3 regions of the Superficieibacter sp. genome follow, and region 2 is predicted to be linked to each of the others. Evidence: predicted binding sites of a transcription regulator. Region 2 holds the regulator's gene; each other region holds the start of a gene.
The links. The regulator PurR, encoded in region 2, represses purine synthesis genes. The targets are predictions, from matches to a motif close to CANGCAAACGTTTGCNTG.
Positions count from the first base shown of each region.

Region 1 (5,010 bases), on a different contig from region 2:
TTTCCTACAGTGAAGTTATTTCTGAAGACCAGTCTCTGGCGTATGGTGTTTATGATACGGTGACCAATGAATTTTTCTCGGTCAGCGAGCAGGCCAATCCGACGATATTGAAAAAGCTTTTACTTAATAAAGATTATACCTTCCAGCATGACGGACGGTTTTATACCATTGCCCGCTCCGAACGACGGCCTATCGCCATTATTGTCTCCACCACCGCTTCACGCTTTCACGATAATTTCTACCATCAGGCTTCCTTAACCCTGCCGCTGGGGATAATTTGCAGCATTTTGATCCTGCTGGTCTGGTCGCGAACGCACCGGGAGTACAACTCCCCGCGCCGTCTGCTCCAGCGTGCGCTGCAAAAACGCCAGCTTCGCCTGCATTATCAACCCATTATCGATATTAAAAATAACCAGTGCGTCGGTGCTGAAGCGCTATTGCGTTGGCCAGGATTTGAAGGTCAGGTTATGGGGCCGGGAGAATTTATTCCGCTGGCAGAAAAAGAAGGGTTGATTGAACATGTCACGGATTATGTGGTTGATGAAGTTTTTTCTGATTTAGGCCATTTCCTTGCTGGACATCCAGAGCTCTATATTTCCATTAACTTATCGGCGTCCGATTTTCACTCTTCGCGCTTAATTGCTCTCATCTCGGATAAAGCACAAAAACACTCCGTGCTGGCGCAGCAAATCAAAATTGAAGTCACCGAACGCGGGTTTATTGATGTACCCAAAACGACCCCGGTTATTCAGGCATTTCGCCAGGCGGGCTATGAAGTGGCGATAGACGATTTCGGCACCGGTTATTCCAACCTGCACAATCTCTATTCCCTGAATGTCGATATTTTAAAAATTGATAAATCATTTATCGATACCCTGAGTACCAATAACCTGATCGCCGAGCATATTGTTGAGATGGCGCAAAGCCTGCGGCTGAAAACCATTGCAGAAGGGGTAGAGACGGCGGAGCAGGTGTCATGGCTGCTCAAGCGTGGGGTACAGTATTGCCAGGGCTGGCACTTCGCCAAAGCCATGCCGCCGCAGGAGTTTATCAACTGGCTCCAGCAGCCCATCAGGCTGTTGAAGCCGCGCAAGCATCACGCTGAAATCTGATGACGATAATCCGTTGGCGTGCGATCGAATTCGCGGCGGAAAACGCGGGAAAAGGTTTGCTGCGAGACGTAACCCAGATCCATGGCGATATCAAAAATAGGACGCTGGGTGGTGCGTAACGCTTCCGCCGCCAGCAGCAACCGACGCTGACGGATGTAATCGCCCAGAGTCTGGTGCATCACCGCGCGGAACATCCGCTGTAAATACCACTTCGAATATCCTGATTTTCTGGCGACCATATCAATGTTAAGCGGTTGATCGATATGTTCATCAATCCATTCAATCAGCGTTTGAATAATTTCGCGATGCGACATACAGCGGCCTCTTCTCATCTAAGATTCGTCATTTCTCTGCGGGCGAGTATAATTCCTCAAGTTAACTTGAGGTAAAGTGCTTTATGGAAAAGAGATCCCCACGTATAAAAGCGCTGCTGACGCCGGGTGAAGTCGCCAGGCGTAGCGGCGTGGCGGTATCGGCCCTGCATTTTTACGAGAGTAAGGGCTTAATTAAGAGTATTCGTAACAGCGGCAATCAGCGGCGCTACTCGCGCGACGTGTTGCGCTATGTGGCGATCATTAAGATTGCCCAGCGCATCGGCATTCCGCTGGCGACGATTGGCGAATCGTTCGGCGTCCTGCCGGAAGGGCATAACCTGAGCGCCAAAGAATGGCAGCATCTTTCCTCCCAGTGGCGCGAGGAGCTGGATCGGCGCATTCATACGCTGGTTGCACTGCGCGATCAGCTTGACGGCTGTATCGGCTGCGGCTGTCTTTCGCGGCGCGACTGCCCGCTGCGTAATCCCGGCGACAAACTGGGGGAAGAGGGTACCGGCGCGCGTCTGCTGGAAGAGGAGTAGAAAGGCGGAACCTCTCCTATAGTTAATCAGGTCAAACTACAGGAGAAATGTATGCTGAAGGTGCATCATCTTAACCAGTCGCGCTCGCAGCGCGTGCTCTGGGCGCTTGAGGAACTGAAGCTGCCGTATGAAATCGTGCATTATCAGCGCGAGAAAACCATGCTTGCCCCGGACGCGCTGAAGAAAGTGCATCCGCTGGGCAAATCGCCGGTGCTGGAGGATAACGGGCTGATTATCGCCGAATCCGGTGCGATCCTTGAGTATCTGGAAGAGTATTACGATCCCACCCACCAGCTTCAGCCGCAGGATAAAGAGCAAAAGCTGAAGTACCGCTTCTGGCTGCACTACGCCGAAGGATCGCTGATGCCGCTGCTACTAATGAAGCTGATTTTCGGGCGTCTCGGCAAGCCACCAGTGCCGTTTGGCCTGCGTACGCTGGGTAACGCGCTGGGGCAGGGCGTACAGAAAGCCTATCTCAATAAGCAGATCGAAACCCACGCGCGTTTTATTGAGGCTGAGCTTGCGCATACCCCGTGGTTTGCCGGAGAAAATCTGAGCATGGCCGATGTCCAGATGAGCTTCCCGGTTTTTGCCCTGCTCTCACGCGGCGGTATCGATAATCTCCCTAATCTGAAGGCGTGGAAAACGCGCGTGGAAATGCGCCCGGCCTGGCAGACGGCAATTGAGAAAGGCGGCCCGTTCACGCTGCCGGGCGAATAAAACCCGCGCGGTTGCAAATAATTCGCAGTTAAAACGTTGCCAGATTGCGCATAAACGATAACGTTTGCGCATCTGCTGGTGATTTCTTCATCACCCCCGGTGAATTTTCGTCAATCGTTGCAAAGTTCAGTTGAAAAAGGCGGGTTAAACGCTGGATAATCGTTTGCCTTTTATCTGCGGGCGCGGTTAAGGCGGTTTTTTCGTCCTTATTCGCATGAGCGGATAACTTTTAAAGCCGTTTTGTTTGCGCGGAGTTAAACGTTTGCTTTTTACGGTGCCTCTTTACCGTGATCCAGCACAGGGAGATGACGTTTAGCTGGCAGTGGATGGTCCACCACGCTTACCAACGAAAGATAAAAATTCTCAGGGGATGTTTTCTATGTCTACGCCTTCAGCGCGTACCGGCGGTTCACTTGACGCCTGGTTTAAAATTTCTGCTCGCGGCAGCTCCGTTCGTCAGGAGATTGTCGCCGGTCTGACCACCTTTCTGGCGATGGTCTACTCCGTGATTGTGGTGCCGGGGATGCTCGGCAAAGCGGGTTTTCCACCCGCAGCGGTGTTTGTGGCGACCTGCCTGGTCGCAGGCGTTGGCTCCATCGTGATGGGGCTGTGGGCTAACCTGCCGCTGGCGATTGGCTGCGCCATCTCGCTGACCGCCTTTACCGCATTTAGCCTGGTACTGGGTCAGCACATCAGTATTCCGGTTGCGCTTGGCGCGGTATTCCTGATGGGTGTGCTGTTCACCGTCATCTCCGCAACCGGCATTCGTAGCTGGATTTTGCGCAACCTGCCGCAGGGCATCGCGCACGGTACCGGGATTGGTATTGGCCTGTTCCTGCTGCTGATTGCCGCTAACGGCGTGGGTCTGGTGATCAAAAACCCGCTTGACGGTTTACCGGTCACGCTGGGCCACTTCGACAGCTTCCCGGTGATTATGTCGCTGATTGGTCTGGCGATGATTATCGGTCTGGAGAAACTGAAAGTGCCGGGCGGCATCCTGCTGACCATTATCAGCATTTCAGTGGTCGGCCTGCTTTTCGATCCTAACGTCCATTTTTCCGGCATTTTTGCCATGCCGTCGTTAAGCGACGCAAACGGTAATTCGCTGATTGGCAGCCTGGATATTATGGGCGCGCTGAATCCGCTGGTGCTGCCGAGCGTGCTGGCGCTGGTGATGACCGCCGTATTTGATGCCACCGGCACCATTCGCGCGGTCGCAGGCCAGGCCAACCTGCTGGATAAAGACGGGCAGATCATCAACGGCGGCAAAGCGCTGACCACCGACTCCCTGAGCAGCGTGTTCTCCGGCCTGGTCGGCGCGGCACCCGCAGCGGTGTATATCGAGTCTGCGGCAGGAACGGCGGCAGGCGGCAAGACCGGCCTGACGGCGATCACCGTTGGCGTGCTGTTCCTGCTGATCCTGTTCCTCTCTCCGCTCTCTTATCTCGTTCCGGCCTATGCCACCGCTCCGGCGCTGATGTACGTCGGCCTGCTGATGCTAAGCAACGTGGCGAAAATCGATTTTGCCGATTTTGTCGATGCCATGTGCGGGCTGATCACCGCCGTATTCATCGTGCTGACCTGTAATATCGTGACGGGCATTATGATCGGTTTTGCGGCGCTGGTGATTGGGCGCATCGTGTCCGGCGAATGGCGTAAGCTGAACCTCGGCACCGTAATTATCGCGCTGGCGCTGGTAATTTTTTACGCGGGCGGCTGGGCCATTTAAGTCTGCGTGCAGCATAAACGGGTGGCTTTAGCCACCCGTTTTTGTTTTTAAGCCACATCCTGTTTCCCTTCCGTTCATCTCAGTGTTCTACTATGAGAGATGCGCAGTGCGCTTGATTTCACACAAAGCAAACAGGGACAGCATGGAAATATTCTTCACAATACTGATTATGACCCTCGTGGTCTCACTTTCTGGCGTGGTAACACGCGTTCTACCTTTTCAAATCCCTTTACCGTTGATGCAGATCGCCATCGGGGCGCTGCTGGCCTGGCCGACCTTTGGTCTGCATGTTGAGTTTGATCCAGAACTCTTTCTGGTCCTGTTTATCCCGCCGCTTCTGTTTGCTGACGGCTGGAAAACGCCGACCCGCGAGTTTCTGGAGCACGGGCGGGAAATTTTCGGCCTCGCGCTGGCGCTGGTACTGGTGACGGTAGCGGGGATAGGATTCCTCATCTACTGGATGGTGCCAGGTATTCCGTTAATTCCGGCGTTCGCGCTGGCGGCCGTGCTGTCGCCGACCGATGCGGTAGCGCTCTCCGGGATTGTGGGCGAGGGGCGGATCCCGAAGAAAATTATGGGTATTCTTCAGGGCG
Region 1 is NZ_DAMAPU010000008.1:105,286-110,295, reverse strand. Features, by position in the region: gene RT197_RS15545 (EAL domain-containing protein) at 1-1,112, shown strand, start outside; gene soxS (superoxide response transcriptional regulator SoxS) at 1,097-1,426, opposite strand; gene soxR (redox-sensitive transcriptional activator SoxR) at 1,510-1,968, shown strand; gene RT197_RS15530 (glutathione S-transferase) at 2,020-2,688, shown strand; gene RT197_RS15525 (NCS2 family permease) at 3,068-4,417, shown strand; gene RT197_RS15520 (Na+/H+ antiporter) at 4,560-5,010, shown strand, end outside.
Region 1: a site for PurR is predicted at 2,940-2,957, ahead of RT197_RS15525 (NCS2 family permease). Genes of this name have one in related genera too.

Region 2 (5,010 bases):
TACGGGCGCGAACGCAACAGGGTCGCAAACGTCAGGGGACTGCGATCTTCAGGCGCTTTTTTCGGGGCGGGTTTCAGACGCAGGGCGGGCAGCATCAGCAGGATCGTAATAACGAAAAGAGTGGCGAAAATCGCCCGCCAGTCAAAATGTACCAGCAGCCAGCTTCCCAGCAGCGGTGCCAGCGCCGGAGAAAGCCCGACCAGCGGCATGATGGTGGCGAAGATACGATTAATTCGTTGGGCCGGATAATAATCGGTGACCATCGCCTGCCAGGTGACCGCCGCCGCGCAGACACCTGCCGCCTGGACAAACCGCAGGATCAGCAGGGTGGTGGCATCCTGAACCCAGAGCATCCCCAGGCAACCGAGCGCAAAAATAGCCAGCCCGCTTAGCAGAACCGGACGCCGGCCGTAACGATCCGACAATGGTCCCCAAATTAACTGGGTCAGTGCGAAGCCTGCCAGAAACAGACTTAAGCTGGCGCTGACCGCAGCGGCTGGAGTATTCAGGTCGCGCTGGATCGCCGCAAACGCCGGTAAATACATGTCGGTGGCCAGAAAACCCAGCACGCTCAGCCCGGCAAGCCAGACCAGAAAACCTTTTCCAGGTTGCATCGTTATTCTCTTATTGATGACAGATGATAGTGCGCCAGAGTGTAGGCAGTGCATTCCGGCTTGTGAAACGCTAATATTTGCGCGGTGACATCAAAAAATTTGCAGGCAGAAAATGTGGTCGGAATATTCCCTCGAAGTGATAGATGCGGTCGCACGCAACGGCAGTTTCAGCGCTGCTGCCCAGGAATTGCATCGTGTGCCTTCTGCGGTCAGCTATACCGTGCGGCAAATGGAGGAATGGCTGGGCGTTAGTCTCTTTGAGCGGCGGCACCGGGATGTGGAATTAACGCCTGCCGGGAGCTGGTTTTTGAAAGAAGGGCGGACTGTTATCAAAAAAATGCAGATCACCCGTCAGCAGTGCCAGCAAATCGCTCACGGCTGGCGCAGTCAGTTGCCGATTGCGGTGGATAATATTGTCCGCCCGGAGCGAACCCGGCAGATGATTGTCGATTTTTACCGTCACTTTCCCGACGTGGAGCTTATTGTCTTCCAGGAAGTGTTTAACGGTGTCTGGGATGCCCTCGCCGACGGGCGGGTGGAGCTGGCCATTGGCGCAACCCAGGCGATCCCGGTCGGCGGGCGCTACGCGTTTCGCGATATGGGAATGCTAAGCTGGCGCTGCGTGGTCGCCCACGATCATCCGCTGGCGAGTCTGCCGGGGCCGCTGAGCGATGATGAGTTGCGCAACTGGCCGTCGCTGGTACGTGAAGACACCTCGCGTTCGCTGCCCAAGCGCATTACCTGGCTACTGGATAATCAGAAACGGGTCGTGGTGCCGGACTGGGGATCGTCGGCAACCTGTATTTCCGCCGGACTGTGCGTGGCGATGGTGCCCGCGCATTTTGCCCGTCCGTGGATTGACAACGGAAAGTGGCGGGCGCTGGAACTTGAAAATCCTTTTCCTGATGCCGCCTGCTGCCTGACCTGGCAGCAAAGCGATATCTCACCTGCGCTGGCGTGGCTGCTGGAGTATCTGGGGGACAGTGAAACGCTGAACCGGGAATGGCTGCGGGAGCCGGACGCTGCGGCTCCCGATGAATAACTTAACGCCGATAGTCCACAAACGGGCCGTCGGCCACCGAGCGACGTTCGACCAGGCGCGGATGCACTTCAATGGACTTCGACTCGACGCGTTTATTAACGATACGATCCAGCAGCATATTAAACGCCGCTTCGCCGAGGGAATCCTTCGGCTGATGGATGGTGGTCAGCGCCGGAGTAAAAAACTCCGCGTTGCGCACGTTATCATAGCCAATGACTGAAATATCCTGCGGCACCCGCAGACCCATTTCATCAGCGGCGCACAGTGCGCCCATGGCCATAATATCACCGCCGCAAAAGACCGCCGTCGGGCGATGGGCCTGATTAAGGATCTGCTGCATCGCGTGGTAGCCGGATTCCGGTTCAAAATCACCCTGCACAATCCACGGCTGCGGAATAGTGATCTGCGCTTCTTCCATCGCCTTCAGGAAACCGCTCAGGCGACCTGCGCCGGTATTGCGCTCCAGGGCGCCGGGGATAATACCGATGTCCCGGTGCCCGCGTTCGATCAGGTAGCGCCCGGCCATGTAGCCGCCTTCAAATGCGTTATCAATGACCGAGTCGGTGAAGTCAGCTTTCGCCTCGCCCCAGTCCATTACCACCATTGGAATATGCCGGTACTCTTCGAGCATGGTCAGCAGGGGAGCCGGATATTCAGAACACATGACCAGCAGGCCATCGACGCGCTTTTGCGCCATCATCGACAGATAGGCCTGCTGTTTTTCAATATCGTTCCAGGCGTTACCGAGGATCAGGGTATAGCCTTTCTGGAAACAGCTTTTCTCGACCGCCTCAATAATTTCCGCAAAATAGGCGGCTTCGCTGCTGGTCGCCAGCAGGCCAATTGATTTAGTGTGGTTGACCTTCAGACTGCGGGCAACCGCACTCGGGGAATAGTGAAGTTCTTTTATCGCCGCCCATACCGCCTCACGAGTGTCTTCCGCTACAAAACGCGTTTTGTTAATAACATGTGATACGGTTGTAGTGGAAACGTTTGCGCGCTTCGCGACATCTTTAATTGTTGCCATTAAAATCTTACTCCAGACCCGATTACTGAACGCCTGCAAATAAAGGTAAACGTTTGCCTGCACACACCCCTGGCGCAAAATGTGATGATTGCAACAGGCCGGGAAAACGACACAGAACGTCAGGTGGGGGTCAATGGCTGGTACGCTTATAATTAAGCGTGGAATTTTGGCCGATTCTGAGCAAAAGGGAAAGCGAAAAAATGGCGATCAATCTAAATCAGGCAAGATTTTCACCGTCAGGTGTGTAAAAATGAACAAGCTCACTTTTCACAGGGTAATAACAAGGAGTAAAAATTGATGAGTACCGATCTTAAGTTTTCTCTGGTAACGACGATTATTGTTCTGGGTCTGATTGTTGCCAGCGGTCTGGTTGCTGCGCTGCATTGATTTTCCGGGGGAGGGCCACCTCCCTCGCTGATTGTTCTCTTTTCCGCAATACTCTTTTGCCATTTATGTAACTTCTGTTTTTTTGTGATTAATGTCATGCTTTTGACATCTTTTCGTCGTGCCGTTATTTCGACGGCTGAAACGGAGTCTGTGAATGAAAGTGAATTACCCCTTGCTGGCGCTCGCAATTGGGGCGTTTGGTATTGGCACCACCGAGTTTTCTCCGATGGGATTGCTGCCGACCATCGCCGAGGGCGTGGGCGTCTCTATACCTACCGCCGGAATGTTGATCAGCGCCTATGCCGTTGGCGTGATGGTGGGCGCGCCGGTGATGACGTTATTATTGTCACACCGAGCGCGGCGTAATGCGCTGATCTTCCTGATGGCCATCTTTACCCTCGGCAACGTGCTTTCTGCCATCGCGCCTGATTACACGACCCTGATGCTGTCGCGTATAGTCACCAGCCTTAACCACGGGGCGTTTTTTGGCCTTGGATCGGTGGTGGCGGCGAGCGTGGTGCCGAAGCATAAACAGGCCAGCGCGGTAGCGACCATGTTTATGGGGCTAACGATTGCCAATATTGGTGGCGTTCCGGCGGCGACGTGGCTGGGTGAAACCATCGGCTGGCGGATGTCATTTCTGGCGACGGCCGGATTAGGGGTGATCGCGATGCTCAGCCTGTGGTTCTCGCTGCCGAAAGGTGGGGCAGGCGAGCGGCCAAATGTGCGTCAGGAACTGTCAGTGCTGGTGCGCCCGCAGGTATTAAGCGCGCTGTTGACCACGGTGCTCGGCGCGGGCGCGATGTTTACGCTTTATACTTACATTGCGCCGGTACTGCACAGCATCGCCGACGCCACGCCCGCGTTTATTACCGTCATGCTGGTGCTGGTGGGAACGGGGTTTTCCATCGGCAATTATCTGGGGGGCAAATTTGCCGACCGCTCGGTGAGCGCAACGCTGAAAGGATTTTTGCTGTTGCTAATCGCGATTATGCTGGCGATCCCGTTGCTGGCGCGTAACGAATTCGGCGCGGCCGTCAGTATGCTGGTATGGGGCGCGGCAACCTTTGCCGTGGTTCCGCCCTTACAAATGCGGGTTATGCGGGTTGCCAGCGAAGCGCCGGGGCTGTCGTCATCGGTTAATATTGGCGCGTTCAACCTCGGTAATGCGCTGGGTGCAGTGGCCGGTGGGGCAGTCATTTCTGGTGGGTTGGGTTACGGCTTTGTCCCGGTGATGGGGGCGATTATTGCCGGTCTGGCCCTGCTGGTGGTGTTCTTCTCCGGCCGTCAGTCAGAGCGTGAAGCCTGCGCCAGTCGCTGATTACGCTCAGGCGCAGAAGGCGAAAACCTTCTGCGCCTGCCGGTTACGCCGCCAGATTCTGCGCGACGAAATCCCAGTTCACCAGCGCCCAGAAATGCTCCAGATAAACCGGGCGGGCATTGCGGTAATCAATGTAGTAGGCATGTTCCCAGACGTCCACGGTCAGTAACGGCGTGTCTGTGCTGGTCAACGGCGAACCGGCATTGGAGGTGGAAACGATAGCCAGGCTGCCGTCCGCTTTTTTCACCAGCCACGTCCAGCCCGCGCCAAAATTTTTAACTGCCGCCTCGGTAAACTGCTTTTTGAATTCGCTCACGCTGCCAAACGCTGCGTTAAGCGCGCTTGCCAGTTCTGCGCCAGGCTCGCCACCCGCGTTTGGTGCCAGGCAGTGCCAGTAGAACGTATGATTCCACACCTGGGCCGCGTTATTGAACACGCCGCCTTCCGCGCCGCAAACAATCTGCTCCAGCGTTTTGTTTTCCCACTCAGTGCCTTTGATGAGGTTATTGAGGTTGGTCACATAGGCCTGATGATGTTTGCCGTAATGATATTCCAGCGTCTCGGCAGAAATATGCGGTTCCAGCGCCTCTTTTGCATACGGTAATGCAGGTAATTCAAA
Region 2 is NZ_DAMAPU010000001.1:762,230-767,239, reverse strand. Features, by position in the region: gene punC (purine nucleoside transporter PunC) at 1-614, opposite strand, end outside; gene punR (DNA-binding transcriptional activator PunR) at 727-1,656, shown strand; gene purR (HTH-type transcriptional repressor PurR) at 1,658-2,683, opposite strand; gene RT197_RS03900 (YnhF family membrane protein) at 2,981-3,070, shown strand; gene RT197_RS03895 (MFS transporter) at 3,225-4,391, shown strand; gene sodB (superoxide dismutase [Fe]) at 4,435-5,010, opposite strand, start outside.

Region 3 (5,010 bases), on a different contig from region 2:
GTTGTCCATAATCTGAGACGATGGCTCTGTTCCATATTTATAGCGCAATTCCGTATACCCGGAATAGCCCATTTTTTTACTGACGCGATTCACTGAGGTCGTAGTGGAAAAAGTATTATTGGCAATGGTTTTGGCGGAGAGCGTTGATAACCGATGAATATTACACAGGATATATTCATAAATAATACGTTCAGTCTTTGAAAAAGTATCCATTTCGATCGCCCTTCCTTTGCAGAATTGATTAGAAATACCGGTGTTTCTGGCGCGCTGTTTTCCAGCTGTTATCGCGCGACAGACCTGTAAACGCCGCGTAGTACACGACTTTTGCCTCCAGAATGCCATAGCGCAGGGGGGGAATCATCTTATCTTGCTACGATCATTAATGTGATTAACCCATCAGAATGCACAAATGCCGCGGCGAGCGGGTGGACGCAAAGACCCCGGCAGACCCGCTGCCGATCATGTCTTTTGCTGATATCTCTCTGCGGTTAACATAAATTTCTAATTATCGCGGTTTTTGGCTGGCAGCCTGCGCGCAGGCTGGGTAATCTGAAAACGTTTTGTAATCATTTTTTAACATAAGAGTAAGACTATGCATGATGCAAAAATCCGTGTCGCCATTGCTGGCGCGGGCGGTCGTATGGGACGTCAGCTTATTCAGGCTGCGCTGGCAATGGAAGGCGTTGAACTGGGCGCGGCGCTGGAGCGCGAAGGTTCCACGCTTATCGGCAGCGATGCGGGCGAACTGGCGGGCGCAGGTCAGTCAGGCGTGACCGTACAGAGCAGTTTAGAGGCGGTAAAAGAGGATTTCGACGTCTTTATCGACTTCACCCGCCCGGAAGGGACGCTGGCGCATCTGGCGTTTTGCCAGCAGCACGGCAAGGGAATGGTCATCGGCACCACTGGCTTTGACGACGCGGGCAAGCAGGCGATTCATGATGCCGCCGCGCAGGTGCCCATTGTCTTTGCGGCAAACTTTAGCGTTGGCGTTAACGTCATGCTGAAGCTGCTGGAGAAGGCGGCAAAAGTGATGGGCGATTATACCGACATCGAAATCATTGAAGCGCACCACCGCCACAAGGTTGACGCGCCATCCGGCACCGCGCTGGCGATGGGCGAGGCTATTGCTTCGGCGCTGGATAAAGATCTTAAAGCGTGCGCGGTCTACAGCAGGGAAGGGCACACCGGCGAGCGCGTACCCGGCACGATTGGTTTTGCCACCGTGCGTGCGGGTGACATCGTGGGCGAGCATACCGCGATGTTTGCCGACATCGGCGAGCGGGTGGAGATCAGCCACAAGGCCTCCAGCCGCATGACCTTTGCAAATGGCGCAGTTAAATCGGCTTTATGGCTGAAAGAGAAGAAAAACGGTCTTTTTGATATGCGTGATGTGCTCGGTTTGCACGATTTATAGTGATTTATTACCCATCGTGATGTGGTTGTGGTAATCATAATCTTTTGATTACACGGGACAATAATTTATTGTCCCTTTATTTTATGGGCTTTGATGGTTTTTTTTAACTTAACTGGTTTTATACTGTCTTATCCTCTTCTTTATTGTTATCAGAGTGTGTTTTTATAGCAAATTCTCTCTGTTAAAAGTATCTGATGTTTTTTACCTAACCAGGTGCGCTGCGCAAGCGTTTTCGTCTGTGGTTTATCCTTCTGTTTTATCACCCATCTTCGGATATCTTACCCTGTGGCGCAAAATGACAGAAAAAATCGCGTCATAAGTTGACTTTGAGGCGACTTGTCTTCAGAATGCCGCCGTTTGCCAGAAATCCACCGGTAAACGAAATTTGCATTGATTCAGGCCGTATTAATGAATTAATATGCAAATAAAGTGAGTGAATATTCTCTGGAGGGTGTTTTGATTAAGTCAGCGCTATTGGTTCTGGAAGACGGAACCCAGTTTCACGGTCGGGCCATCGGGGCAACGGGTTCGGCGGTTGGGGAAGTCGTTTTCAATACTTCAATGACCGGTTATCAAGAAATCCTCACTGATCCTTCCTACTCCCGCCAAATCGTCACTCTAACTTATCCCCATATTGGTAATGTCGGCACCAACGAAGCCGATGAAGAGTCTTCCCAGGTACATGCGCAGGGTCTGGTCATTCGCGACCTGCCGCTGATTGCCAGCAACTACCGCAGCACGGAAGACCTTTCTGCGTACCTCAAACGCCATAACATCGTCGCCATTGCCGATATCGACACCCGCAAGCTGACCCGCCTGCTGCGCGAGAAAGGCGCGCAGAACGGCTGCATCATCGCGGGCGATAGCCCGGACGCACAGCTGGCGCTGGAAAAAGCCAAAGCGTTTCCGGGACTGAACGGTATGGACCTGGCAAAAGAAGTGACGACGCCGGAGGCCTATAGCTGGAATCAGGGAAGCTGGACGCTGGCGGACGAACTGCCGGAAGCCAAAAAAGACGACGAGCTGCCGTTCCACGTGGTGGCCTACGACTACGGCGCTAAGCGCAACATCCTGCGGATGCTGGTGGACAGAGGCTGCCGCCTGACCGTCGTTCCGGCAAAAACGCCTGCCGAAGACGTGCTGAAAATGAACCCGGACGGCGTGTTCCTCTCCAACGGTCCCGGCGACCCGGCACCCTGTGATTACGCAATTACCGCGATTCAGAAATTCCTCGAAACCGATGTTCCGGTCTTTGGCATCTGCCTCGGCCATCAGCTTCTGGCGCTGGCGAGCGGCGCGAAAACCGTGAAGATGAAGTTCGGTCACCACGGCGGCAACCATCCGGTGAAAGATATCGACAACAATACCGTGATGATCACCGCGCAAAACCACGGCTTTGCGGTCGACGAAGCGACGATGCCTGCCAACCTGCGCGTAACGCATAAATCGCTGTTCGACGGCACGTTGCAAGGTATTCACCGCACCGATAAACCGGCGTTCAGTTTCCAGGGACACCCGGAAGCCAGCCCCGGCCCGCACGATGCCGCGCCGCTGTTTGACCACTTTATTGACCTTATTAAGCAGTACCGTCAGTCCGCTAAATAATCAGGAGCCGAGAAGACCATGCCAAAACGTACAGATATAAAAAGCATCCTGATCCTCGGCGCTGGCCCGATTGTTATCGGCCAGGCCTGCGAATTCGACTACTCCGGTGCCCAGGCGTGTAAAGCGCTGCGTGAAGAGGGCTACCGCGTCATTCTGGTGAACTCCAACCCGGCGACCATCATGACCGACCCGGAAATGGCGGACGCCACCTATATTGAGCCGATCCACTGGGAAGTGGTGCGTAAAATCATCGAAAAAGAGCGCCCGGACGCGGTGCTGCCAACCATGGGCGGACAGACCGCACTGAACTGCGCGCTGGAGCTGGAGCGCCAGGGCGTGCTGGCAGAATTCGGCGTCACCATGATTGGTGCCACCGCCGACGCGATTGATAAAGCCGAAGACCGCCGCCGTTTTGACGTGGCGATGAAGAAAATCGGCCTTGATACCGCGCGTTCCGGCATTGCGCATAATATGGAAGAGGCGCTGGCGGTTGCCGCCGACGTGGGCTATCCGTGCATCATCCGCCCGTCCTTTACGATGGGCGGCACCGGCGGCGGCATTGCTTACAACCGCGAAGAGTTTGAAGAGATTTGTACCCGCGGTCTGGATCTCTCTCCGACCAACGAGCTGCTGATTGATGAATCACTGATCGGCTGGAAAGAGTACGAGATGGAAGTGGTGCGCGATAAAAACGACAACTGCATCATTGTCTGCTCTATCGAAAACGTCGACGCAATGGGCATCCACACCGGTGACTCCATCACCGTGGCCCCGGCGCAGACCCTGACCGACAAAGAGTATCAAATCATGCGTAACGCTTCGATGGCGGTACTGCGTGAAATCGGCGTTGAAACCGGCGGGTCGAACGTCCAGTTCTCGGTAAACCCGAAAAACGGTCGCCTGATTGTTATTGAAATGAACCCGCGCGTTTCCCGTTCTTCGGCGCTGGCTTCAAAAGCGACCGGTTTCCCGATTGCCAAAGTGGCGGCGAAACTGGCGGTAGGTTATACCCTCGACGAACTGATGAACGATATTACCGGCGGGCGGACTCCGGCCTCGTTTGAACCGTCCATCGATTACGTGGTGACCAAAATCCCGCGCTTCAACTTCGAAAAATTTGTGGGGGCGAATGACCGCCTGACGACCCAGATGAAATCGGTCGGGGAAGTGATGGCGATTGGTCGCACCCAGCAGGAGTCGCTGCAAAAAGCGCTGCGCGGGCTGGAAGTGGGCGCAACCGGCTTCGACCCGAAAGTGAGCCTTGACGACCCGGAAGCGCTGACCAAAATCCGCCGCGAGCTGAAAGACGCGGGCGCGGAGCGGATCTGGTACATCGCCGACGCGTTCCGTGCCGGGCTGTCGGTGGATGGCGTCTTTAACCTGACCAACATTGACCGCTGGTTCCTGGTGCAAATCGAAGAACTGGTGCGGCTGGAAGAGAAGGTAACGGAAGTGGGGATTAACGGTCTCAACGCCGAATTCCTGCGCCAGTTAAAACGTAAAGGCTTTGCCGATGCCCGTCTGGCGACGCTGGCAGGCGTGCGCGAAGCGGAAGTACGCAAGCTGCGCGAACAGTTTGACCTGCACCCGGTTTACAAGCGCGTGGATACCTGCGCGGCGGAATTTGCCACCGACACCGCCTACATGTACTCGACGTATGAAGAAGAGTGCGAGGCAAACCCAACGCAGGATCGTGACAAAATCATGGTCCTCGGCGGCGGCCCGAATCGTATCGGCCAGGGCATTGAGTTTGACTACTGCTGCGTCCACGCCTCGCTGGCGCTGCGCGAAGACGGTTACGAGACCATCATGGTCAACTGCAACCCGGAAACCGTCTCTACCGATTACGACACCTCCGACCGTCTCTACTTCGAGCCGGTGACGCTGGAAGACGTGCTGGAAATCGTCCGTATCGAGAAGCCGAAAGGGGTGATCGTTCAGTACGGCGGCCAGACGCCGCTGAAACTGGCGCGCGCGCTGGAAGCGGCGGG
Region 3 is NZ_DAMAPU010000007.1:98,898-103,907, forward strand. Features, by position in the region: gene RT197_RS14555 (SIS domain-containing protein) at 1-213, opposite strand, end outside; gene dapB (4-hydroxy-tetrahydrodipicolinate reductase) at 593-1,414, shown strand; gene carA (glutamine-hydrolyzing carbamoyl-phosphate synthase small subunit) at 1,871-3,019, shown strand; gene carB (carbamoyl-phosphate synthase large subunit) at 3,038-5,010, shown strand, end outside.
Region 3: a site for PurR is predicted at 1,634-1,651, ahead of carA (glutamine-hydrolyzing carbamoyl-phosphate synthase small subunit). Genes of this name have one in related genera too.